2 regions of the Streptomyces sp. NPDC000410 genome follow, and region 1 is predicted to be linked to the other one. Evidence: riboswitches for the same ligand, from Rfam matches in the RefSeq annotation. Region 1 holds a riboswitch; the other holds the start of a gene.
What was found. A riboswitch is a leader RNA that binds a small molecule or an ion and turns the genes downstream of it on or off. The one in region 1 is predicted to bind S-adenosylmethionine.

Region 1 (11,534 bases):
CGAAACCTAGCCCGTCGCGTAAACCCTCAAACGTATGGCCGGAACCCGCGAAGGGGTCCGGCCGGATCACGTCAGTGGTCGCGTCGCCGGTCGCGCGTCGCCGCGAGCGCGATCGCCCCGGCCGCGGTGACGGCCACCGCCACGCCGCCCAGCAGCCACAACCGCTCGCCGACGCTGCCGGTCGCGGCCAGCTGCCCGCGGGCCCCCACATCGGCGACCGCCAGGTCCGGGACGACGAGCCCGGTCAAGGCGGCCGAGACGACCGTGAGGACCATCAGGACCCCGACGAACCGGGACGACGTGGAGTGACGGCGCCGAGCGCCGCGCAGTCTCGAATAGCCCATAAATAGGAAATTTAGACAACCTGTATGGCCATTCGGCGTTACGCCGCCCGGCGCGTCGCGTACTCCGCGATCTCGGCCATCGGTGGCCGCTCCTCGGTGTCCACCGGATGGGTGCGCGGTACGAACCCGTCCTCCCCGCGCTCGAACTGGGTGATCGCCGGGCGCACCAGATGACCGCGGGACAGCCGCAGCTGGGCCGTGCGGTAGATCGCCGCGGCCATCCGCCCGAGCGCCTGCCCGTCCTGGTGGCGGTGCAGCCGCACCCCCACGTCCACCTGCGCCAGCGCGTCGAGCCCCACCGTGTGCAGCGCGTCGACCAGCAGGCCGAGCTCCACCCCGTACCCGACCGGGAACGGCAGCCGCTCCAGCAGGGAGCGCCTCGCCGCATACTCCCCGCCCAGTGGCTGGACGAAACCGGCCAGCTGCGGCCAGTGCAGATTCAGCAGCGGCCGCGCCACCAGCTCGGTGACCCGCCCGCCCTGACCGGCCACAGACCCCAGCGGACGGTCGTACATGGCCTTCACGAACTGCACCTCGGGATCGGTCAGCAGCGGGCCGACGATCCCCGAGACGAAGTCCGCCGAGAACTCCTTCAGGTCCGCGTCCACGAAGCAGACGACGTCCCCGCTCGTCACCAGCAGCGAGCGCCACAGCACCTCGCCCTTGCCGGGCACGGCCGGTATGCGGGGGAGTATCTCGTCCCGGTGCACCACCCGCGCGCCGGCCTCCGCCGCCACCTTCGCGGTGGCGTCCGTCGAGCCGGAGTCGACGACCACCAGCTCGTCCACGAGCGGGACGGCGTCCGTCATCAGCTCGCGCCGGATCACGGCGACGATGTCACCGACCGTCGCCTCCTCGTTCAGCGCGGGGAGCACTACGCTCACCGTGGTCGAACGTTTCGCCTTTGCCGCTATGAGCTGGTCGAGCGGGCGGTCTGCCACGGACCAGGACCGCCGGGCCAGCCAGCGCTCCACCTCTTCCAGCACGTGATCTCCATCTCGCGGATCGGACGACCATCTCAGCCGTCCGAGGGTTCGGATACAGTCTTGAACAACGCGGACGACCCTCGCATGCCGGGGGCCCCACGCCGACAATCACATACCGCTCATCCAGAGGGGCAGAGGGATACGGCCCGTTGAAGCCCCGGCAACCCTCCAGTCGGTTCTCGTCGAATTCGCGTTCATCGCGTCGCGAGGCTCCCGGCTAGGGAAGGTGCCAAATCCGTCTCATGGCGAGATGCGCCATGAGGAAGATGAGGAGAAAGGGCCTCGCCTCCATGGCTGTACAGACTGTCGCAACCTCCACCGACACCACCGTCGATCTGGGCCCGGCCTCCGGCCTCTCCTGCCGCGAATGCGGCGAGACGTTCGCCCTCGGTCCGATCTTCGCCTGTGAGCTCTGTTTCGGGCCGCTCGAAGTCGCGTACGACCTGCCGAGCGGCGATCCCGAAGCACTGCGCAAGCAGATCGAGAGCGGCCCCGAGAACATCTGGCGCTACGCGCCGCTGCTGCCCGTCCCCGCGGACGTGGCGAGCAAGCCGAACCTGAACCCGGGCTGGACCAAGCTCGTCAAGGCCGACAACCTGGCCCGCGAGCTGGGTGTCACCGGCGGTCTGTACGTCAAGGACGACTCCGGCAACCCGACGCACTCCTTCAAGGACCGCGTCGTGGCCCAGGCCCTGGAGGCCGCCCGCGCCTTCGGCTTCACCACCCTGTCCTGCTCCTCCACCGGCAACCTGGCGGGCGCGGTCGGCGCCGCGGCCGCCCGCGCCGGCTTCCGCTCCTGCGTGTTCATCCCGCACGACCTGGAGCAGGGCAAGGTCGTCATGGCCGCGGTGTACGGCGGCGAGCTCGTCGGCATCGAGGGCAACTACGACGACGTCAACCGCTTCTGCTCCGAGCTCATCGGAGATCCGGCCGGCGAGGGCTGGGGCTTCGTCAACGTCAACCTGCGCCCGTACTACGGCGAGGGCTCGAAGACGCTCGCGTACGAGATCTGCGAGCAGCTCGGCTGGCAGATCCCGGACCAGATCGTCATCCCCATCGCCTCCGGCTCGCAGCTCACGAAGATCGACAAGGGCCTCCAGGAGCTGATCAAGCTCGGCCTGGTCGAGGACAAGCCCTACAAGATCTTCGGCGCCCAGGCCGAGGGCTGCTCCCCGGTGTCGGTCGCCTTCAAGGCCGGTCACGACGTCGTACGGCCGCAGAAGCCGGACACCATCGCCAAGTCGCTCGCCATCGGCAACCCGGCCGACGGGCCGTACGTCCTGGACATCTGCCGCCGCACCGGCGGCGCCGTCGAGGACGTGACCGACGAGCAGATCGTGGACGCGATCAAGCTGCTCGCCCGCACGGAGGGCATCTTCACGGAGACCGCCGGCGGCACGACGCTCGGCGTCGCGAAGAAGCTGATCGAGGCCGGTGTCATCGACCCGTCCCTGACCACGGTCGTCGTCAACACGGGTGACGGCCTCAAGACTCTTGACGCGGTGGCCCCGACCACGGGCATGTCCGCCGTCATCCGCCCCAACCTGGACTCTTTCCGAGAGGCTGGCCTCGCATGAGCGTCAACGTCCGCATCCCCACCATCCTGCGCACCTACACCGGCGGCGAGGCCGAGGTGAAGGCCGAGGGCGCGACCCTCGCCGAGGTCATCGCCGACCTGGAGAAGAACCACGCGGGCATCGCCGCCCGGGTCCTGGACGACCAGGGCAAGCTGCGCCGCTTCGTGAACGTGTACGTCAACGACGACGACGTGCGCTTCGAGCAGGGCCTGGAGACGGCGACGCCGGACGGCGCCGGCGTCTCGATCATCCCGGCCGTCGCCGGAGGCTGACCATCGAGCACAGTGCCGGAGGCTGACCATCGAGCACAGTGCCGGAGGCTGACCATCCGGCACTGTGCCGGAGGCTGATCGCCGACCAAGCTGAATTGCCCCCTCCGCAAGCTAAGCGGAGGGGGCAATTCTGCATGGTTAAACGCGGTAGAGTTGGGAAGTCCCCTCCACTGCTTGTGCCATGCGCATATGAGAATGCGCCCTCGCGCGACAAGAAGCAGCCAAAGTGTTCGAGCCTGATGCGTGGTAAGTGCGCTTTGTCCGGCCCGCTTTGCCCGGAGATGATCAGGACTCTCCTGAATTTTCCGTTCCCTCGTGCCCAGAATTCTCGTCCGATTGACCTGTTGCAGACGGCAGTTGGACAGATACATTCAGCCGCGGTCGACGCGTTCCGGCGCACACTCACACCTGCTGGTGGGTGAGGTCTGACCCGGGTCCGCGAAGTGCGGTCCTGTGCAAGGGCCAGTAATAGGGGAGTTAGGCATGGCTCAGGGCACCGTCAAGTGGTTCAACGCGGAGAAGGGGTACGGCTTCATCGCGGTCGACGGTGGTGCGGATGTTTTCGTCCACTACAGCGCGATCCAGATGGACGGCTACCGCACCCTGGAGGAGGGCCAGCGGGTCGAGTTCGAGATCTCGCAGGGCCAGAAGGGGCCGCAGGCGGACATGGTCCGTTTGGCCGGCTGAGCGCCGACCGACTGCAGCGACATAGCGGAGGGTCCGTACCCGTGACTGGGGTACGGGCCCTCCGTGCGTCCCGGTCCGGCCCCCGCGCGTCTCCAGGATCAGCGCGCGTGTCCACGATCTGTCGGAGCGGCTTGCACTCTCCCATGCCGAGTGCTAATCATTGGCGTTAGCACTCTCCCAGTGAGAGTGACAACGAAGGACCGGGTCGGTGAGGCCCGCACGCCGGGTGGGGCAAGGAACCACACGGCATGCAGGCCGTCCGTCGCGGGCGCCAGCGCGGTCCGGAGAAATCCACCCCAGTCCGGGAGGACCACTTCACATGGCCAAGATCATCGCGTTCGACGAGGAGGCACGGCGCGGTCTCGAGCGCGGGATGAACCAGCTCGCCGACGCCGTCAAGGTCACCCTTGGCCCCAAGGGCCGGAACGTCGTCCTCGAGAAGAAGTGGGGCGCCCCCACGATCACCAACGATGGTGTCTCCATCGCCAAGGAGATCGAGCTCGAGGACCCGTACGAGAAGATCGGCGCCGAGCTGGTCAAGGAAGTCGCCAAGAAGACGGACGACGTCGCCGGTGACGGTACGACCACCGCGACCGTCCTCGCCCAGGCGCTCGTCCGCGAGGGTCTGCGCAACGTCGCCGCCGGTGCCAACCCGATGGCCCTGAAGCGCGGCATCGAGAAGGCCGTCGAGGCCGTCTCCGGCGCCCTGCTCGAGCAGGCGAAGGATGTCGAGACCAAGGAGCAGATCGCTTCGACGGCCTCCATCTCCGCCGCCGACACCCAGATCGGCGAGCTCATCGCCGAGGCGATGGACAAGGTCGGCAAGGAAGGCGTCATCACCGTCGAGGAGTCCCAGACCTTCGGTCTGGAGCTGGAGCTCACCGAGGGTATGCGCTTCGACAAGGGCTACATCTCGGCGTACTTCGCCACCGACATGGAGCGTATGGAGGCGTCCCTGGACGACCCGTACATCCTGATCGTCAACTCCAAGATCTCCTCGGTCAAGGACCTGCTCCCGCTGCTGGAGAAGGTCATGCAGTCGGGCAAGCCGCTGCTGATCATCGCCGAGGACGTCGAGGGCGAGGCCCTGTCGACCCTGGTCGTCAACAAGATCCGTGGCACCTTCAAGTCCGTCGCCGTCAAGGCCCCGGGCTTCGGTGACCGCCGCAAGGCCATGCTCGGCGACATCGCCATCCTCACCGGTGGCACGGTCATCTCCGAGGAGGTCGGTCTCAAGCTGGAGAACGCCGGCCTGGACCTGCTCGGCCGCGCCCGCAAGGTCGTCATCACCAAGGACGAGACCACGATCGTCGACGGTGCCGGTGACAGCGACCAGGTTGCCGGTCGCGTCAACCAGATCCGCGCCGAGATCGAGAACTCCGACTCGGACTACGACCGCGAGAAGCTCCAGGAGCGCCTCGCGAAGCTGGCCGGCGGCGTGGCCGTCATCAAGGCCGGTGCCGCGACCGAGGTCGAGCTCAAGGAGCGCAAGCACCGCATCGAGGACGCCGTTCGCAACGCGAAGGCGGCCGTCGAGGAGGGCATCGTCGCCGGTGGTGGCGTGGCCCTGCTCCAGGCCTCCTCGGTCTTCGAGAAGCTCGAGCTGAACGGCGACGAGGCCACCGGCGCCAACGCCGTGAAGCTCGCGCTGGAGGCCCCGCTCAAGCAGATCGCCGTCAACGGTGGTCTCGAGGGTGGCGTCATCGTCGAGAAGGTGCGCAACCTGCCCGTCGGCCACGGTCTGAACGCCGCGACCGGTGCGTACGTCGACATGATCGCCGAGGGCATCATCGACCCGGCGAAGGTGACGCGCTCCGCGCTGCAGAACGCGGCCTCCATCGCCGCGCTGTTCCTCACCACCGAGGCCGTCATCGCCGACAAGCCGGAGAAGGCCGCCGCGGCCGCTCCGGGCGGCATGCCGGGCGGTGACATGGACTTCTGATCCTCCCGGATCGGACGCGTCCTTCAGTTCCGAGGGCGGTATCCCTGCTGTGGCGGGGGTACCGCCCTCGGGCGTTTTCCGGGGGTCGGTCGGGGTTCGGTCGCGGGTTGGTCGGGGGTCGTTCGGAGGCCGTTCAGGGGCTCTCTTCGTCGTGGCGCGACGGTGTTGCCGGTCGGATAGTCATATCTGCTGTGTGCTGTGTGGTGATGACTGGAAGGGGGGCACACAGAAGAGAGAGGCTGATCCGTGCGGCGCATTTTCGCGGTTGGTGCGGTTCTTGGTTTGGTGGTGGCTGCTGGGGCCGAGACCGCTCTGGCGGCCATAGGGCAGCAGCAGCCGACGGTGGCGGGTGAAGCGACCCCGTTGAAGAAGCGGCAGGTCAAGGCGGCTCTGACCAAGGCGCCGCTGACGTTCATCGAGAACCGTGGGCAGGCGCCCGCGGCGGTTGAGTACTACCTTCAGGGCACCGAGACGTCGGTGGCGTTCGGCGAGACGGGGCTGACGTACAGCCTCACCAAGGCTGCCGAGAAGCCCTCCAAGAAGACCTCCAGGAAAACCTCCAAGAACCCCGCTGACAAGTTCGCGGAGAAGTCCGCCGAGAAGCGGGAGCGGTGGGGTCTCAAGCTGGACTTCGTGGGCGCGAAGGCCACCAAGCCGGTCGCCGAGACTGCGGCACCTGGCAAGGTGAGCTATTTCAAGGGTCCGAAGGACACGTGGCGGACGGGCCTGAAGACGTATCAGCGTCTGGTCTACAACGACCTGTGGCCGGGTATCGATCTGGTCTATGCGGGGTCGGGGGACCGCCTCAAGTACGAGTTCCGGGTGGACGCGGGCGCTGACCCGTCGCTTATCCGGATGGCGTGGCGGGGCCCTGAGGACGTCAGTGTCGACAAGTCCGGTGACCTGCGGGTCAAGACGGGGATCGACACGCTTACGGACCTGTCCCCGGTGACGTACCAGCCGGCCGCCAAGGGCGGGGAGCGCGCCGAGGTGAAGAGCGCGTTCCGGCTGACGAAGACGAAGGACGCCTTCACGTACGGCTTCGAGCTGGGCTCGTACGACCGGAAGCGGCCGCTCGTGATCGACCCGGCCACGCTGGTCTACGCCGGGTACATCGGCGGGACGGGGTTTGAATTCGGCAGGGCTGTTGCGGTGGACAGCAGCGGTGCGGCGTATGTCGTCGGGTCCACCGAATCGATCGAGGCGAGCTTCCCGGAGACCGTAGGCCCCGACCTCACCCACAACGGCCGTAGTGATGCCTTTGTGGCCAAGATCGCGCCTGGCGGCAGCAGCCTCGTGTACGCCGGCTATATCGGAGGCTCTGGGTTCGACTCCGCCAGTGACGTTGCTGTGGACGGTAGCGGTGCCGCGTATGTCGTCGGGGGCACCGGCTCGACCGAGGCGAGTTTCCCGGTGGCGGTGGGTCCCGACCTCACCTTCAACGGCGGATTTGACGATGCCTTTGTGGCCAAGGTCCTGCCCACGGGTGCCGGGTTGGCGTACGCGGGTTACATCGGAGGCGCTGGATTCGACCAAGCCGAATCTGTTGCTGTGGATGGCAGTGGTGCGGCGTATGTCGTCGGGTCCACCGTCTCGACCGAGGCGAGTTTCCCGGTGGCGGTGGGTCCCGACCTCAGCTACAACGGTGGCGCCGCTGATGCCTTTGTGGCCAAGGTCGTCCCCACGGGTGCCGGGTTGGCGTACGCGGGTTACATCGGAGGCGCAGGGGCCGACAACGGCTTCGGCGTTGCTGTGGACGGTGGCGGCGCGGCATACGTCACCGGGGAGACCAACTCGACCGAGGCGAGTTTCCCGGTGGCGGTGGGTCCCGACCTCACCTACAACGGGCTCTTCGACGCCTTTGTGGCCAAGGTCCTGCCCACGGGTGCCGGGTTGGAGTACGCGGGTTACATCGGAGGCGCTGCATTCGACCAAGCCGAATCTGTTGCTGTGGATGGCAGTGGTGCGGCGTATGTCGTCGGAGGCACCGTCTCGACCGAGGCGAGTTTCCCGGTGGCGGTGGGTCCCGACCTCACCCACAACGGCGGATTCGACGCCTTCGTGGCCAAGGCCCTGCCTGGGGGCGCTGCATTGCAGTACGCGGGTTACATCGGAGGCGCTGATTTGGACCAAGCCGAATCTGTTGCTGTGGATGGCAGTGGTGCGGCGTATGTCGTCGGGTCCACTGTCTCGACCGAGGCGAGTTTCCCGGTGGCGGTGGGTCCCGACCTCACCCACAACGGCGGATTCGACGCCTTCGTGGCCAAGGCCCTGCCTGGGGGCGCCGCATTGCAGTACGCGGGTTACATCGGAGGCGCTGGATTCGACCAAGCCGAATCTGTTGCTGTGGACGGCAGTGGTGCGGCGTATGTCGTCGGGGACACCGTCTCGACCGAGGCGACCTTCCCAGAGACAGCGGGTCCCGACCTCACCCACAACGGCGATCGAGACGCCTTTGTCGCCAAGGTGAGCGCGGTGCCCATCGAGGCCGATCTCGCCGTCTTCAAGCTGGACAACGTCCACTCGGTGACGGCGGGCCAGAGCGTCACTTACGCCGTGCTGATCGTCAACAACGGCCCGGACACGACCGCTGAAGGGGTGACGATCACCGACATCCTGCCCGGCGGGTTCGACTTCACCGAGGCGAGTCCGGGATGTGCCGAGACGCTTCCCGGATCGAACGTGGTCACCTGTCAGGTCGGGTCGCTCGCGCCTGGCGAGGACGTCGTACGGACGATCACCGCAACGGCGAACGGCAAGGGCAAGGCCATCAACAGGGTCACGGTCGACGCGACGACACCCGATCCGCGTCCGGCCAACAACACCGCGACCATGAAGACCAAGGTCAAGAGGCACCACCGCGCTGCGGCGTAAGAGGGGACCAGCACCCCACAGGCCAGGGCAGCATCCCCACCCACAGGGGGTGCCGCCCGGCCCGTTCACAGGGGGGTAAACCCCACCTCCAACAGGCCAGTTGACCGGCTGGGGGCGGGACGCCGGATCCGCGAGGCTTGTTCGCATGCGAAGCAACCGAATCAAGCGGACCACGGCCACCACTCTCCTCGCGACGGCCCTCGTCGCCACCGCCGCGTCCACAGCCGTGGCGAAGACGCCCGCGCCCGACAACGGGCTGCGTTGGGAGACCTGCGCCGCCGGCAAGGGCGTCGACACCCGGCAGGAATGCGCCACCCTCTCCGTCCCGCTCGACTACGCCGACCCGAACGGCCCGCAGATCTCCCTCGCCGTCTCCCGCATCCGCAGCGAGAACCCGGACGCCCGGCGCGGCGCGCTCCTGCTCATCCCCGGCGGGCCCGGCGGCTCCAGCATCAACGACCCTTCCATGAAGGGGAAGAAGCTGCCCCAGTCGGTGCGCGACGCGTACGACCTCGTCGGCTTCGACCCGCGCGGCGTCGGCCGCAGTACGCCCGTCAGCTGCGGCCTGACCCACGACGACCTCTCCATGCAGAGTCTGCGCCCCTGGCCCGCCGCCGACGGCAGCATCGAGGAGAACGCGACGACCGCCCGCCGTATCGCCGACGCCTGCGCACGCAACGGCGGCGAGGTGCTGCGCAGCATCAGCACCCGTAACGAGGCCCGGGACATCGACCGCATCCGCCAGGCCCTCGGCGAGCGCAAGATCTCGGCGTGGGGAGTCTCGTACGGGACGTACGCGGGCGCCGTCTACGCGCAGATGTTCCCGCACCGCACCGACCGCTGGGTCCTGGACAGCAACGACGACCCGGACCCGAAGCGGGTCGCGCGCGGCTGGCTCGCCAACTACCAGGTCGGCGTCGAGGACGCCTTCCCCGACTTCGCCGCCTGGGCCGCCGACCCGGCCAACCCGGACCGCCTCGCCGACACCCCTGACGAGGTCCGCCCGATGTTCCTGGCCCTGGCCGCCCGCCTCGATCGCGAGCCCCTGCCGTGGCCGGGCGCGAACCCCGAGGAGCTGAACGGCAACGTGCTGCGGCAGACCCTGCTCGACAGCCTCTACACCAAGGACCGCTTCCCGGCCCTCGCCCGCCTCATAGCCGCCGCGCGGGACGGCAAGGCGCTGCCCGCGCCGCAGGTGCTCCCGGACGAGGTCATGCAGAACGTCGCGGCCGTGTCCGCGGCGACCATATGCAACGACGTCGACTGGCCGGGCCCGGACGCGCTCCCCAGGATCGAGCGGGACGTGGCGAAGAGCCGCAAGGCCTACCCGCTCACCGCCGGCATGCCCGTCAACGTCACCCCGTGCACCTTCTGGCAGGACGAGCCGCGCGAACGCCCGACCCGCATCACCCCCAACGGCCCCTCCAACATCCTGCTGATCCAGAACCAGCGTGATGTCTCCACCCCGCTCTCCGGCGCGCTGAAGCTGCGCGAGGCCTTCGGCGACCGGGCCCGCATGGTCACGGTCGACGCGATCGGCCACGGCGTCTACCGCGCCAACGGCAACGCGTGCGGGGACGAGGCGGTGACGGACTTCCTGGTCACGGGGGAGCGGCCGGCCCGCGACGCGTTCTGCGAGGCCGCCCGGCCGTAAGCCGGGCCGTAAGGCGGTCGGCGGCCCGCCGTCGGCTGCGCGGTGGTGGCAGGGCGGTCAGCCGGTGTGGCGGGTGCGGCCGGTGCGGGTCAGAGCCAGCCCGCCGAGGGTCGTGCCGAGCAGCCCCACCATCAAGGCCACGTAGGCTCCGCCCAGTCCGTTGCCGGTGCCGAGGCCACCGGAGGCGGTGGCCGCGACCAGGGCGCCGAGGGCCGTGCCGGTCAGGCCCGACGCCAGGGCCAGGGCGGCACCGCGTCGCCCGGGGCCGGTGCCGATACGGCCGGTGGACCGGGCCAGGGCCAGAGCGCCGACAACCACGCCGGTCAGCGCCAACAGGCCGCCCGCGATGGACCCGAGGCGCCCGGCGCTCATGGTGTAGACGTCGGCGGCGGCCGACTGGACCGGGGAGTGCGCGGCCGCCGGTGTGGCGAGCACGACTCCTCCGACGAGAGCGGCTGCGGCCACGGCAAGCACAGATCGGACAGACATGAGGTGCTCCTTCTCCTGCTGGCTGGACGTCGCCCGATCATGTCCGCCGGACCCGCCGCAGGTCGTCCGGCGGACGCAGGCAACTCGCGCTGCCGCCCATGCCGTACGCGGATACCGCGGATGCCGCAGGAGCCGCGAAAGCTACCGCGCCCGCGGTAGCCGGCCGATCATCTGTGCGCAGGATTCGCCCCGCGCGGACACCTGGCTAAGGTGCGCGCATGAATACAGGACGGACCGGTGTGCGAGCCGCAGCCACGGACTGGGCGATCGCCGTCGGCGTGGCGGCGGCGCTGCTCGTCACCGGACTGTCCGGGGCCGGGCAGCACTCCGCCGCGAACCTCGACCTGCTCGGCTACGCGCTGCTGACGACCGGCGGCCTGGCGCTGGCCGCGCGCCGCCGCGCTCCGGTCCCGGTCCTGGCTGTCACCGGGCTGTGCGCGGTGGGTTACCAGGCGGCCGGTTTCGACGTGCCCGCCGTCGCGTACCTGTTCGCCGTGTACGCGGCCGTGCGGGCGGGGCACCGCACCCTCACGATCGCGGCCAGCGTCGCCATGCTGGCCGCTCTCCCCGTGGCCGCCCTGGTCTCGGGCCCGCACGACACGGGCGAGGCGTTCGCGCAGGCCCGGGGCGCTCTGGAGATCGCCTGGCTGATCGCCGCCGGAGCCGCCGGCGAGGCGCTGCGGCAGGCCGAGCGACGGGCGGACGAAGC
Region 2 (11,534 bases), on a different contig from region 1:
CCGCTCGTCGGTCCTGGTTCCGCTGGTGGTCGCCGCGGCTGCCGGTACGGGGGTCAACCCGGTGGCGGCCGCGCTCGCGTCGACGGCGGCGGCCGGCTTCTGCCACACCCTGCCCGCCTCGGCTAAACCGGTCGCGCTGTACGCCGACCTTCCCGGCAGCTACACCCCGCGCGATCTGCTGCGCCTGTCCGCGGTGCTGGCGCCGCTGACCGCGGGCGTGGTGCTGCTGTTCGCGCTCACCGTCTGGCCGCTGCTCGGCGTGCCCGTCCATGGGGAGAAGCCATGACCCGTCCGTTCCGGATCGCCGTGGCACCCAGCGGATTCAAGGAATCGCTGTCGGCGGCGGAGGCCGCGGCGTCGATCGCCGAGGGCCTGTTGCGGGTCGTGCCGGACGCCGTGGTCGACCTCATCCCGCTGGTCGACGGCGGCGAGGGCACCGCGCGGGCACTGGCCGCGGCGGGCGGCGGGCGCCTGGTCGGGCTGACCGCGACCGGGCCGGTCGGCGACCCCGTCGGCACCCACTTCGCACTGCTGGACTCCGGCACCGCGGTCGTCGAGATGGCGGCGGTCGCGGGACTGGCGCTGGTCCCGTCCGACCGCCGTGACCCGGCCCGTACGACGACGTACGGCGTCGGCGAACTGATCCTCGCCGCCCTGGACAGCGGGGCCCGCCGCGTCCTGGTCGGCTGCGGCGACTCGGGCACGTCGGACGGCGGCGCGGGGGCCCTGCAGGCCCTGGGCGCGCGGCTCCTCGACCGCGACGGCCGCGAACTGGGGCACGGCGGCGGTGAGTTGATCCGCCTCGACCGCATCGACCCGACCGGCCTCGACCCGCGCCTCGCGCGCACCGAGATCCTGGTGGCCTGCAATCCGCACAACGTGCTGTGCGGGGAGCGGGGGGTCGCCCGGGTCTTCGGCCCGCAGAAGGGGGCGACGCCGGGCCAGGTGGAGCAGCTGTCGGCGGCGCTGGAGCGGTGGGCGACGGTGCTGGCGCGGGACGTGGTGGGCGCGGAGCAGGACGTGGTGGGCGCGGAGCAGGACGTGGTGGGCGCGGAACCGAGCCGTCCCGGCCCGCGGCCCCGCCCCGACCTCCGGTTCGGCCCCGGGACCGGGGCCTCCGGCGGTCTCGGCGCCGGGCTCGCCGCCATCGAGGCGCAGCTCCTCCCCCGGTTCGACGTGCTGCTGGGGCACCTCGACCTGGACGCCCGGCTCGCCGTCGCAGATCTGGTCGTCACCGCGGAAGGGGCGCTGGACGGGCAGACCCCGTACGGGAAGATCCCGGGTGAGGTCGCCCACCGGGCCAAGCGGTGCGGCCGGCCGGTGCTGGCGCTCGCCGGGTGCATCGGGGAGGGCGCGCACGAGGTGCGGGCCATCGGCGTGGACGCGTACAGCTCGATCGTCCCGGCGCCCGTGCCGATGACGGAAGCGCTCGGCCGCGCCGGCGAATTCCTCGCCGACGCGGCCGAGCGCGCCATAAGGATGATCGTGCTGGGGACCAGGCTAGGGCCTGTCCGGCGGATCAGGCTGGATCAGCGAGCGGCGTCATGCGGCTTCGGACCCAAGGCGGAGGAGGGAGGCATGGCGGAGCCATGCCGACTGACGACAACGCAGGAGACGGAGCCGCAGGGCGTCGAGAGCCCAGCAAGATCCGCCGGACAGGCCCTGGCCCCGTCGGCTCAGACCGCCGGCACGCAGCGGCCGTCCTCCGTGCGGTAGTTCCACTGCGCACCGTCGCGCACGAGCTCCTTCACGGCCCGTACGAACCGCTCGACGTGCTCGTCCGGCGTGCCGGCGCCGAAGCTGACCCGGATCGCGTTCAGCGACCTCCCCCAGCCTTCGGCCGGGGGGACCCCCACCTCGCTTCGCTCGCCCGGCTCGGCCTCCGGGGCTCCGCACTCGCCCACCTGCTCCGGGTCGCTGCCGAGCAGGGTGCGGACCAGCGGATGGGCGCAGAAGAGGCCGTCGCGCACGCCGATTCCGTACTCGGCGGAGAGCGCGGCGGCGAAGTGCGAGCTGTTCCAGCCCTCCACCACGAAGGAGATGACACCGACCCGCGGGGCGTCGTCGCCGAACAGCGAAAGCACCTTGACCTCGGGCACCTCCGCGAGCCCTGCCCGCACCGTGCGGATGAGCCGCTGCTCCCGCTCGACCAGGCTGTCGAAGCCCGCCTCGGTGAGCGCCTTGCAGGCGGAGGCGATCGAGTAGACACCGATGACGTTCGGGGAGCCGGCTTCGTGGCGGGCGGCGGTGGTGTGCCACTCCACGTCCACCCCGCCGTCCGTGCGCCGCGCGACCTTGCGCGAGGCCCCGCCGCCCGCGAGGTACGGGTCCGCGTCCCGCAGCCAGTCGGCCCGCCCGGCCAGTACGCCGGAGCCGAACGGCGCGTACAGCTTGTGCCCGGAGAAGGCGACCCAGTCGACGTCCAGGTCCTGCACCGACACGGCGTGGTGCGGCGCGAGCTGCGCCGCGTCGAGGACGATCCGGGCGCCGTGGGCGTGCGCGGCGGCCGCGAGTTCCCGTACGGGCCACAGCTCACCGGTCACGTTGGACGCACCGGTCACGCAGACCAGGGCGGGCCCGTAGGGGTCGCGCTCGGCGAGCGCGAGCTCCAGCGTCCGTACCGCCTCCCCGGGGGTGCGCGGCGCGTTCAGGTAGGTCACCCGGGCATCCCTCCACGGCAGCAGGGAGGCGTGGTGCTCGGTCTCGAAGACGAAGACCTGGCAGTCGGCGGGCAGAGCGGCGGCCAGCAGGTTCAGCGAGTCCGTCGTCGAGCGGGTGAAGACGACCTGGTCGTCGTCCCGGCAGTCGAGGAACTCATGGACCGTCACCCGGCTGTTCTCGAACAGGTCCGTGGACAGCTGCGACAGGTAGCCGGCGCCGCGGTGGACGCTGCCGTAGTACGGGGCGTACGCGGACACGTCGTCCCACACGCGCTGCAGCGCCGGGGCGCTCGCCGCGTAGTCGAGAGCCGCGTAGGTGACCTCGCCACCGGTCACCAGCGGGACGGTGACGTCCCGGCCGAGGACCGGCAGCGGCTCGGTGCAGCACGGGCCCCCGGCAAGAGCAGTGGCGGAGGCGGCGGCGTTCGGGCGTGCGGACATGGCGGTATCTCCCGGGCAGGAAAAGGCGAAAGAGCGATGAAGGACCCGCACGGCGGCCAGGCGGCCTCGGCACATACGGGTGTTGCCTCGACGCACGGCGATGACGGGCCGGGCGGAGGGTGAAAAAGGGGCCGGAAGGCCCTATCGCATTCGCTTGCTCACGAGACAGCTCCCTTGAGGACCAGGACCCCAGGGGCGTGACATCACCGATGTCCGAGGGGTCCGCGCTTGCCGTGGGCCTTGTTGCCCACGGCCTGGTCTTCACCCGGGGCACCCCGCCACGGACGGAGGGTTGCCGGACAGCGGGCCGGGGCCGTAGTCGCTGTCACTCATGACCTGACGAGCAGTGTTACACACACCGGGAGGCGATGAGCATCCCCCTGTCCACCTGGTGAGACACCTCGTGGACACCCGTCTCACACCGTGGACCCCGCACCACGGGGCCGGAAGCAAGGAAGGGAACCAGCCACCCTGCCGGGGACCCAGTTACCGACGGTCAGTCAAGTTACTTCGCTGACAAGCGGTTTCACCATCTCCACGCATACCAGGGGCCCCACTTTCAAGTCAACAAATCCTTGATCAATTACGGGTGACCGTCGACACTCCCGACCGTCGACGACAACCTTCCCCGTCGAACGAACGCAATCAATCCGTTACATGAGCGTGATACATCCGTAACCCGGACAACAATAGAGTCATGATCAGTTCTCGCGACAGCCACTAAGGCCGGCACAGACCAATTGCCACGCGAAGATAAAAACCGGGGGCGGTTACATGAATCAGTTCAGAGTTTCTGCGGATCCACGCGACGGCTGCGTCATTACGCTTTAAACGCCATCCCCCCTGAGATCGGGAATACTTGTGACTTCTACGCGCATCGTCGACGTAGTCAACTTCATGCCGGAACGAGTGGTACGCAACAGCGATCTGCTCGGCGAAAGCAACGAGCTGAGCGATCACTCCTTCTTCGCCGGCGTGCATGAGCGACGCTTCGCCTCGCCGGAATACAACTCCACCCAGCTCGGCACCGAGGCACTGAAGAAGCTCCTTGAGCGCAACGGTGTGCAGGCGAGCGAGCTGGACATGATCATCTGTTCCGCCCAGCTCAACGACACGTTCTCACCGGGCGTCGGCACCGCGATTCAGCACGCGGTCGGAGCGACCAAGGCGGGCGTCCTCCAGGTGGACAACGGCTGCTGTTCATGGATTTCGTCCATCAACACGGCCAAAGCGTTCATCGATTCCGGTCAGTACCGGAAGGTCGCCGTTGTCACGGTGACGAACTTCGTGTCGCGCCTGGAGGACTTCCAGAAGACCCCCGAGTCCTTCGTCCTCGGCGACGGCGCCTCCGCGACCCTGCTGGTCGCCGGGGAGGAGCCGACCGTGCTGTCCGTGCACGAGCAGGCCTTCGGCGAGAACTGGGGCGCCCTGCGGGTCGAGCCCGACACGGTGGACGCCATCGACCTGCCGTTCTGGGCCGGCGGCTCCGGACCGCTCACCGTGAAGTTCAACCAGAACATGCTCGCCCGTTTGTGGGCGGTCACCATGGAGCAGCTGCCCAAGGCCGTTTCCATCGCCCTGGAGAAGGCAGGTGTGGAGAACGAGGACGTCTCGTATCTTTTCACCCACCAGCCCAACGAGAGCTACATCGCGGAATGGCGCAAGCGCTGCGGTTTCGACGACTCCCGGGCCTATGACACGCTGGGACATTACGGCAACATGTTCCAGAGCTCTCTGCCGGTGACATTCGCCGAAGCCCTGGAAAAGGGCAAGATTTCGAGCGGCGACGTCCTGACCTTCGCCACGTTCTCGCACGGTGGAGAACTGGTGGCCTCGATGGTCTGGCGCTGGAACTGATCCGCACGCCGGCTCGACCACCGCGGATGCATGCACCGCGGGTTCTCTCGGCGCGGGCCCAATCACCGCGCCATCGAAAAAATCTCAACCATAACGGGAGCGATCATGGCCATCCGTACGCCGGACGAGTCCGGGCTTGCCCAGAACTACCAGCTCGACAACTCCGATCTGCTCGACCTCGGCCTGGTGTGGAACGAGAACACCAGCATGGACGACATGATGAAGCTGATGGAGAGCAAGACGAAGGAGACGTACGACCACAGCGAGATATTCGGGCAGTACTGTTCGCTCGCCGAGCACATCAATGTGCCGTACGACATCGTCTTCGAGTACGCCGCCAACGCCCGCTCGCTCGAGGAGTGGACGTACAGCATCCGCAACATGAAGCACCTGGGCGGTGGCCTGTACCGCGCCGACGAGATGATCCAGCCGGACACGGACATCTACATCCGCGCCGACGCCCAGAAGGGCCCGGAGCAGGGCCTCGTCATCTACCCGTGCGCCTGGGACCAGGGCCACGAGCTGTGGATGCGCTACTACCTCACGATCATCGACTCCGCCAAGGTGTTCAACAAGCCGGGCACGGTCGTGCTGTGGACCAACTGCAAGCACCCGTACTACGACCGCGCGACCACCGACGTCCCGGACTACATCGCCGAGGGCCGCGCCCGCACCGACCGCGTGTGGGTGGGTGACATCTGGCCGGTGTTCCACGCCGGGCACAGCATCGAGATGGGCAACCTGAAGAAGATCCTCGAGCACCGCTTCGGCTCGCTGCCGAAGGAGTAAAACCCAGCTCTCCACCGGCGCTCACACGGGGGTAACCATGCGGATAGCCGACGCCATAGTCACTGCACTGCGCGAGCTGGACACTCGCTACGTCTTCGGTGTCAGTGGCGCGAACATCGAGCACATCCACGATTCCATCGAACGACTGGGCAACGGGCGGCTGACCTCCGTCCTCGCCAAGCGCGAGGACGGCGCGGCCTTCATGGCCGACGCCCGCGCCCGGGTCCACCGCACTCTGGGAGTCTGCTGTTCGACTTCCGGCGGCGGAATGATGAATCTCGTCGCGGGACTGGCCGAGTCCCACGCCGAGTCCGTGCCCGTACTGGCATTAGTCGGCCAGCCGCCCGCGGCCCTGGACGGCCGGGGGTCGTTCCAGGACTCCTCCGGAATCGGGCGGACGGTGGACGGGCTCTCCATGCTCGCCTCGGTCACCAAGAAGACCGTCCGGATCACCGATCCCCGTGTGTTCTGGGCCCAGTTGAGGGACGCGATCGAAACCGCTCTCAGCGGGCGGATGGGCCCGGTGGCTCTCCTCATCCCCAGGGACTCCTACGAGCTGGAGGTAGGACCCTTCCCCGCCGACTGGCCGAGCGACATCAGCGCGTTCATCCAGCCCCAGCCGGTGGACGACGGCGAGGTGCGCGAGCTCTTCGGCCGGCTGCGCGAGGCGACCGCCCCCGTCCTGGTGCTCGGCCACGGGGTACGCCGGTCCTGCGACCCCGACGCCGTGCGGCTCTTCGCCCAGCGGGCGCGCATCCCGGTCCTCACCACGATGGGCGCCCGGGGCGAGTTCCCCAACGACGATCCCCTCTACCTGGGAGTCGTCGGCGGGGGCGGCCACCCCTCGGCCGCGTCCTACGTGGAGAAGTCGGACCTCGTGGTGCTGGTGGGCACCGGCCTGGCCATGATGACCAGGGGCGCGCTGTCCGGCGTGGACCCGCGGAAGTTCGCCGCGGTCAACATCGACCCCGGCGAACTGCTGCGGTCCGCCGTCACCGACACCGTGGTGCGGGGCGACGCCAGCCAGGTGTTCCACCGGCTGGGACGGCTGCTGGACACCGAACCGTTCACCGCACCGTCCTGCGAGGGGTACGAACTGACGCGGTTCGTACCGCGGCCGGCCACTCCCGTCCCCGGCCGCGAGACTCCGGCCGAGAGCGACGCCCTCCTGCAGAGCGAGGCCGTCGGCATCATCGAGGAGTACCTGCCCCGCGACGGGCATCTGCTCTACGACGCCGGCAACTGCGCCGTCGCCTCGATGCACTACGCGTCCGTCCCGCCCGGCTCGTCCTCGACGATCGCCCTGGGCATGGGCGGTATGGGATACAGCATCCCGGGCGCGGTCGGAGCGCAGCTCGGCTCGCCCGAAGGCACCCGGAGCGTGGTGTTCTGCGGCGACGGTGCCTTCCTGATGAGCGGTCTCGAAGTGCACACGGCGGTGGAACTCGGCCTGCCGGTACTTTTCGTCGTCTTCAACAACGGCATGCACGGCATGTGCGCCACCCGGCAGCAGACCTTCTTCGATTCCCGTATCACGACCGTGCAGTACACACCGGTGGACGTGCAGTCGGTGGCGCGGGGACTCGGAACACCGGACCAGCTGTGGGTCGGCAGTGCCGGGACCCGGTCGGAACTGGTCGCGCTCCTGTCCGACCACCGCCGCAGGTCCCATCCGACAGGTGTGCTGGAGCTGCGCCTGGAGGTGGAGGAAGTCCCTCCGTTCGCCGCGTTCCTTCCGCCGGACGAGCCCACCGTCGCGGTGCCGAGGCCCTGGCAGGACCTCGCCTCGTACCACGACGCCGAAACGATGGCGACGGCCTGACGTGCAGCGGGGGCGGCGCGCCTCAGCAACGCTCCAACCAACAACCAGGAAAAGATCACATGACTGTTCATGAGCTCGATCTCGCGGGGATCACGGACTCCAAGCTGCGCTCGGACTATCTCGTCAGCTCCAAGCTGTTCCGGGACATCGGCCGGGGGCGTTTCCTGGGCCGTTACATGTTCCCGGCGGCCAAGCGGCCCTACTTCGACGTCTTCTTCGCCTTCGTCTGCTACGTCGACGACCTGGCCGACGACATCAACCACAGCCTCGAGATCCGCTCCCAGCGGCTCGACGAGTGGGAACGCACCTACATGGCCATCGCCAAGGGCGAGGCGGTGGAGAGCGACAAGCCGCTTTCCCGCGCCGAGGAGACGGACGCGGCGCTCGCCCGCGCACTCGTCCACATGATGCGGACCTGGGATCTTCCCTACCTGCGTGTACCGGAGTTCGTCGACGGTCACCGTCAGGCGCTCAGGACGTTCGAGTACACCGACGAGAAGCACCTCGACGAGTTCATCCAGACCGTGACCCTGCTCCCGGCCGTCTGGATCAACCAGCTCTTCGAGCCGCAGAGCCCGGACGCCGAGGAGCTGTGCCGTCACACCATCACGGCGTTCCAGCTGCTCGACTTCGTCTGGGACGTGCAGGAGGACCTGGAGCTCGGGCGGCTCTACCTGCCCAACGACCACCTGGCCCGCTTCGGCCTGACCAGGACCGACCTGTCCCGGCAGATCGGCAGCGGCTACATCAGCGAGGCCGTACGCGAGCTGATGCAGTTCGAGATCGACCTGGCCAAGTCCCATCTGGACGCCGGCCGGCCGTGGCCCCGGACGCTGCACCCGACCTCGCGGACGTTCATGGAGACCGACATCCAGACCCATGACGCCATGATTCCGGAGCTGGTCAAGAACGACTACGCGTTCTTCAAGAACCCGCGCAAGGGCCTCGACTTCGTGTCGGCCCGGATGATCCCGCGTACGGCCGCCGCCGTGGCCCGGGCCAAGAAGATCAACCAGCAGGCGGAGCGGACCGGCTACCGGATCCGTCCGCCCTACGCCGGCGACGCCTCCTGAGCGGCCGGGGCGCCTGATCGGCCGGAGCCTGCCCGCCGTGTGCCGTCGTCCGGTCCGTTCGACCGGACGACGGCACACGCTCGCGACAGGACAGACACAGACCCAAGGAGTACACACATGACACGAGCCGCGGTCATCTGCGGGCTCGGGACGTGGGTTCCACCGCGTGTCGTCACCAACGACATGCTCGCGGCCGAGCTGGACACCTCCGACGAGTGGATCAGAACCCGGACGGGCATCACTCGGCGGCATGTCGTGAACCCCGGAGTCAGCACCGGCCATCTCGCCACGGAAGCGGGGCGCCGCGCGCTGGAATCGGCGGGCGTCACCGGCGTGGACGTCGTCGTCGTGGCCACCAGCACACCGGACCGCCCGTGCCCGGCGACGGCCCCCGTCGTCGCCTCCCGGCTCGGACTGAGCGGCGTCGCCGCCTTCGACGTGGCGGCGGTGTGCACCGGCTTCGTGTACGGCCTGGCGACGGCGGCGGGGCTCATCGGCACCTCGGTGGCGAAGACCGCGCTCGTCATCGGGGCCGACACCTTCTCGACCATCCTCGACCCCGGTGACCGGACCACCCGGGTCATCTTCGGTGACGGGGCCGGAGCCGTGGTGCTGCGCGCGGGAGACCACGAGGAAGCCGGGGCGCTGCGCGGGTTCGACCTCGGCAGCGACGGTCGCGGGGTCGACCTGATCACCGTTCCCGCCGGCGGGTCCGAGCAGCGCGGCAGCGGTGTGACGGCGGAGGAGGCGGACACCTACTTCCACATGGACGGGCCGCAGGTCTTCGCACGCGCCGTCCGGCACATGACCTCATCGGTGCGCTCCGTCCTGAAGGACGTCGCGTGGGATGCCGAGGACATCGATCACGTCGTCCCGCATCAGGCCAACGTGCGCATCCTCGACGCCTGTGCGCGGGAACTGGGCGTCTCCGCGGACCGTGTGGTCAAGAACGTCGACCGGGTCGGGAACACCGTCGCCGCGTCCATTCCCCTGGCCCTCGCCGACGCGTCCGCCGACGGTCGGCTCGAGGCGGGGCAGCGTGTGGTGCTCACCGGTTTCGGCGGCGGTCTCAGCTGGGGGTCCGCGGCTCTCACGTGGCCCGGCATCACCGCCGTCGGCGGCGAACGCTGACCATCCAAAACAACAGCGAGATAAGGACGACGGACATCGTGGACGAAAAGCTCAAGGCCTTGATCAATGAAAGGTTTCCCGACTCCACCAATGCCCTGTTCAGTGGCTCCACCTTCCAGGAATCCGGCATAGATTCGATGGGCGTGGTCGAGTTCATCATTCTTCTCGAGCGTCATTTCGAGCTGCCGACGATGCTGAACGGCAACGAGCTGGGCATCGGGTCGACCCTCGACGAAGCGCGGGAGCTCCTGAAGTCCCAGGGTGTGGGGTAACCCGATGGATCACCTACTGATGCTGAACGAGAACCCGCTCCCCCCGCTCGCCTCGGTGGCCGAGGAGATCGCGCGCGGGGCCGGCAGCATCAACAGATATCCGGAGTTCTATCCGGAGCACCTGCAATCCGTCGTGGCGGAATGGCTCGGCTTCCCCGAGGAGTGGGTCGTCGTCGGGTCCGGGTCCGTGGGAGTCGCGCTCCAGGCACTCCAGGCACACGTACGGCCCGGCAACGGGCTGGTGTACGGGTGGCGCAATTTCGACGCGTATCCCCTGCTGGCCGACATGACCGGGGCACGCGCGGTGCAGGTGCCGCTCCTGCCCGGCGGCCATCAGGACCTGACGGGGGTGGCGAAGGAAGCCGCGGCCGATGCGGACGCGGTCATCGTCTGCAATCCCCACAACCCGACGGGGCAGCTGCTCTCGGCGGACGAGCTCGAGGAATTCATCGGGCTGATCCCGGCCGACACCCTGATCGTTCTGGACGAGGCCTACATCGAGTTCGTCGAGCGGTCTCAGCGGCCCGACTCGTTGAAGTGGGTGCGGCAGTACCCGAATCTGCTGGTGCTGCGTACCTTCTCCAAGGCGTACGGCCTGGCCGGCATGCGCGTCGGTTACGGCGTGGCCCACCCGGAGATGGCCGAGCGGATCAACAAGTTCCGGCTGCCCTACTCGATGAGCTCGCTCTCGGTGGTCGCGGTGGAGGCGTCCATTCGCGAGCAGCGTGAGCTCGAGGACCGCGTGCGGCATATCGTGGCGGAACGTGAGCGCGTGGTCCGAGGCCTGACGGAGTCCGGCTGGAGCGTGCTGCCCAGCCACACGAACTTCCTCTGGCTCGACGAGCCGGCCAGGGTGGACCAGGTGGGGGCCGCGCTGGACCGCGTCGGCGTCCGGGCACGCCTGTACCCCGGCGACGGCGTCCGGCTGACCATCGGCGAGCGGGCGTCGAACGACGCGGTGCTCTCCGCTCTCTCCTCCCCGCGGTAGGCCCTCTCCGCACCGGACTCCAGAACCACAGAGCCCAGAACCACTGAGCCCGTCGGCATCCATGCCGACGGGCTCAGTCGTTTTCGAGGGACTTCCGGCGAATCCGCAGATGCGTGTGCGCCAAATGGATGAATTTTGGGAATGGTTGCACGGCGGCCGGGTGTGACGTGGCGTGACGACACGCAGGAGAATCGCCAGTTCGCCGGTCGACGGCCCTTATCGTGACTGCGTCGTGCGGCGCTGCATCCGGGCGGAGCCGGGATGCCCGCCAACCCGGATCGTGCGAATAATTCTGGCGTCTTGTTATTTCGCGGACAGGAGTGCAATGGCTCGGGAGCAGGCGCCTGCGGGTGAGCGGGTCGCGGACTGGGCGGACGGCCGGCTGGGCATTTACGGCCTGGCCAAGGCCAATATGCGCAAGATCTTCCCGGACCATTGGTCCTTCATGCTGGGTGAGGTCGCGCTCTACACCTTCATTATTATCATCCTCACGGGTGTATA

Region 2: another riboswitch for S-adenosylmethionine. It lies ahead of ABT342_RS18970 (aminotransferase class V-fold PLP-dependent enzyme); the one in region 1 lies ahead of thrC (threonine synthase).

What each region holds. Positions count from the first base shown of each region.
Region 1 covers NZ_JBEPDM010000061.1:20,025-31,558, reverse strand. Annotated here, with positions in the region: gene ABT342_RS33840 (hypothetical protein) at 72-344, opposite strand; gene ABT342_RS33835 (glucosyl-3-phosphoglycerate synthase) at 383-1,330, opposite strand; SAM riboswitch class I at 1,447-1,603, shown strand; gene thrC (threonine synthase) at 1,621-2,907, shown strand; gene ABT342_RS33825 (MoaD/ThiS family protein) at 2,904-3,179, shown strand; gene ABT342_RS33820 (cold-shock protein) at 3,663-3,866, shown strand; gene groL (chaperonin GroEL) at 4,186-5,808, shown strand; gene ABT342_RS33810 (DUF7948 domain-containing protein) at 6,055-8,682, shown strand; gene ABT342_RS33805 (alpha/beta hydrolase) at 8,828-10,336, shown strand; gene ABT342_RS33800 (DUF6223 family protein) at 10,394-10,825, opposite strand; gene ABT342_RS33795 (sensor histidine kinase) at 11,044-11,534, shown strand, end outside.
Region 2 covers NZ_JBEPDM010000017.1:21,164-32,697, forward strand. Annotated here, with positions in the region: gene ABT342_RS18960 (SLC13 family permease) at 1-286, shown strand, start outside; gene ABT342_RS18965 (glycerate kinase family protein) at 283-1,716, shown strand; gene ABT342_RS18970 (aminotransferase class V-fold PLP-dependent enzyme) at 1,677-3,101, opposite strand; SAM riboswitch class IV at 3,321-3,438, opposite strand; gene ABT342_RS18975 (3-oxoacyl-ACP synthase III family protein) at 3,999-4,958, shown strand; gene ABT342_RS18980 (hypothetical protein) at 5,064-5,747, shown strand; gene ABT342_RS18985 (thiamine pyrophosphate-binding protein) at 5,785-7,569, shown strand; gene ABT342_RS18990 (phytoene/squalene synthase family protein) at 7,629-8,642, shown strand; gene ABT342_RS18995 (beta-ketoacyl-ACP synthase III) at 8,760-9,773, shown strand; gene ABT342_RS19000 (acyl carrier protein) at 9,812-10,045, shown strand; gene ABT342_RS19005 (aminotransferase class I/II-fold pyridoxal phosphate-dependent enzyme) at 10,065-11,033, shown strand; gene qcrB (cytochrome bc1 complex cytochrome b subunit) at 11,359-11,534, shown strand, end outside.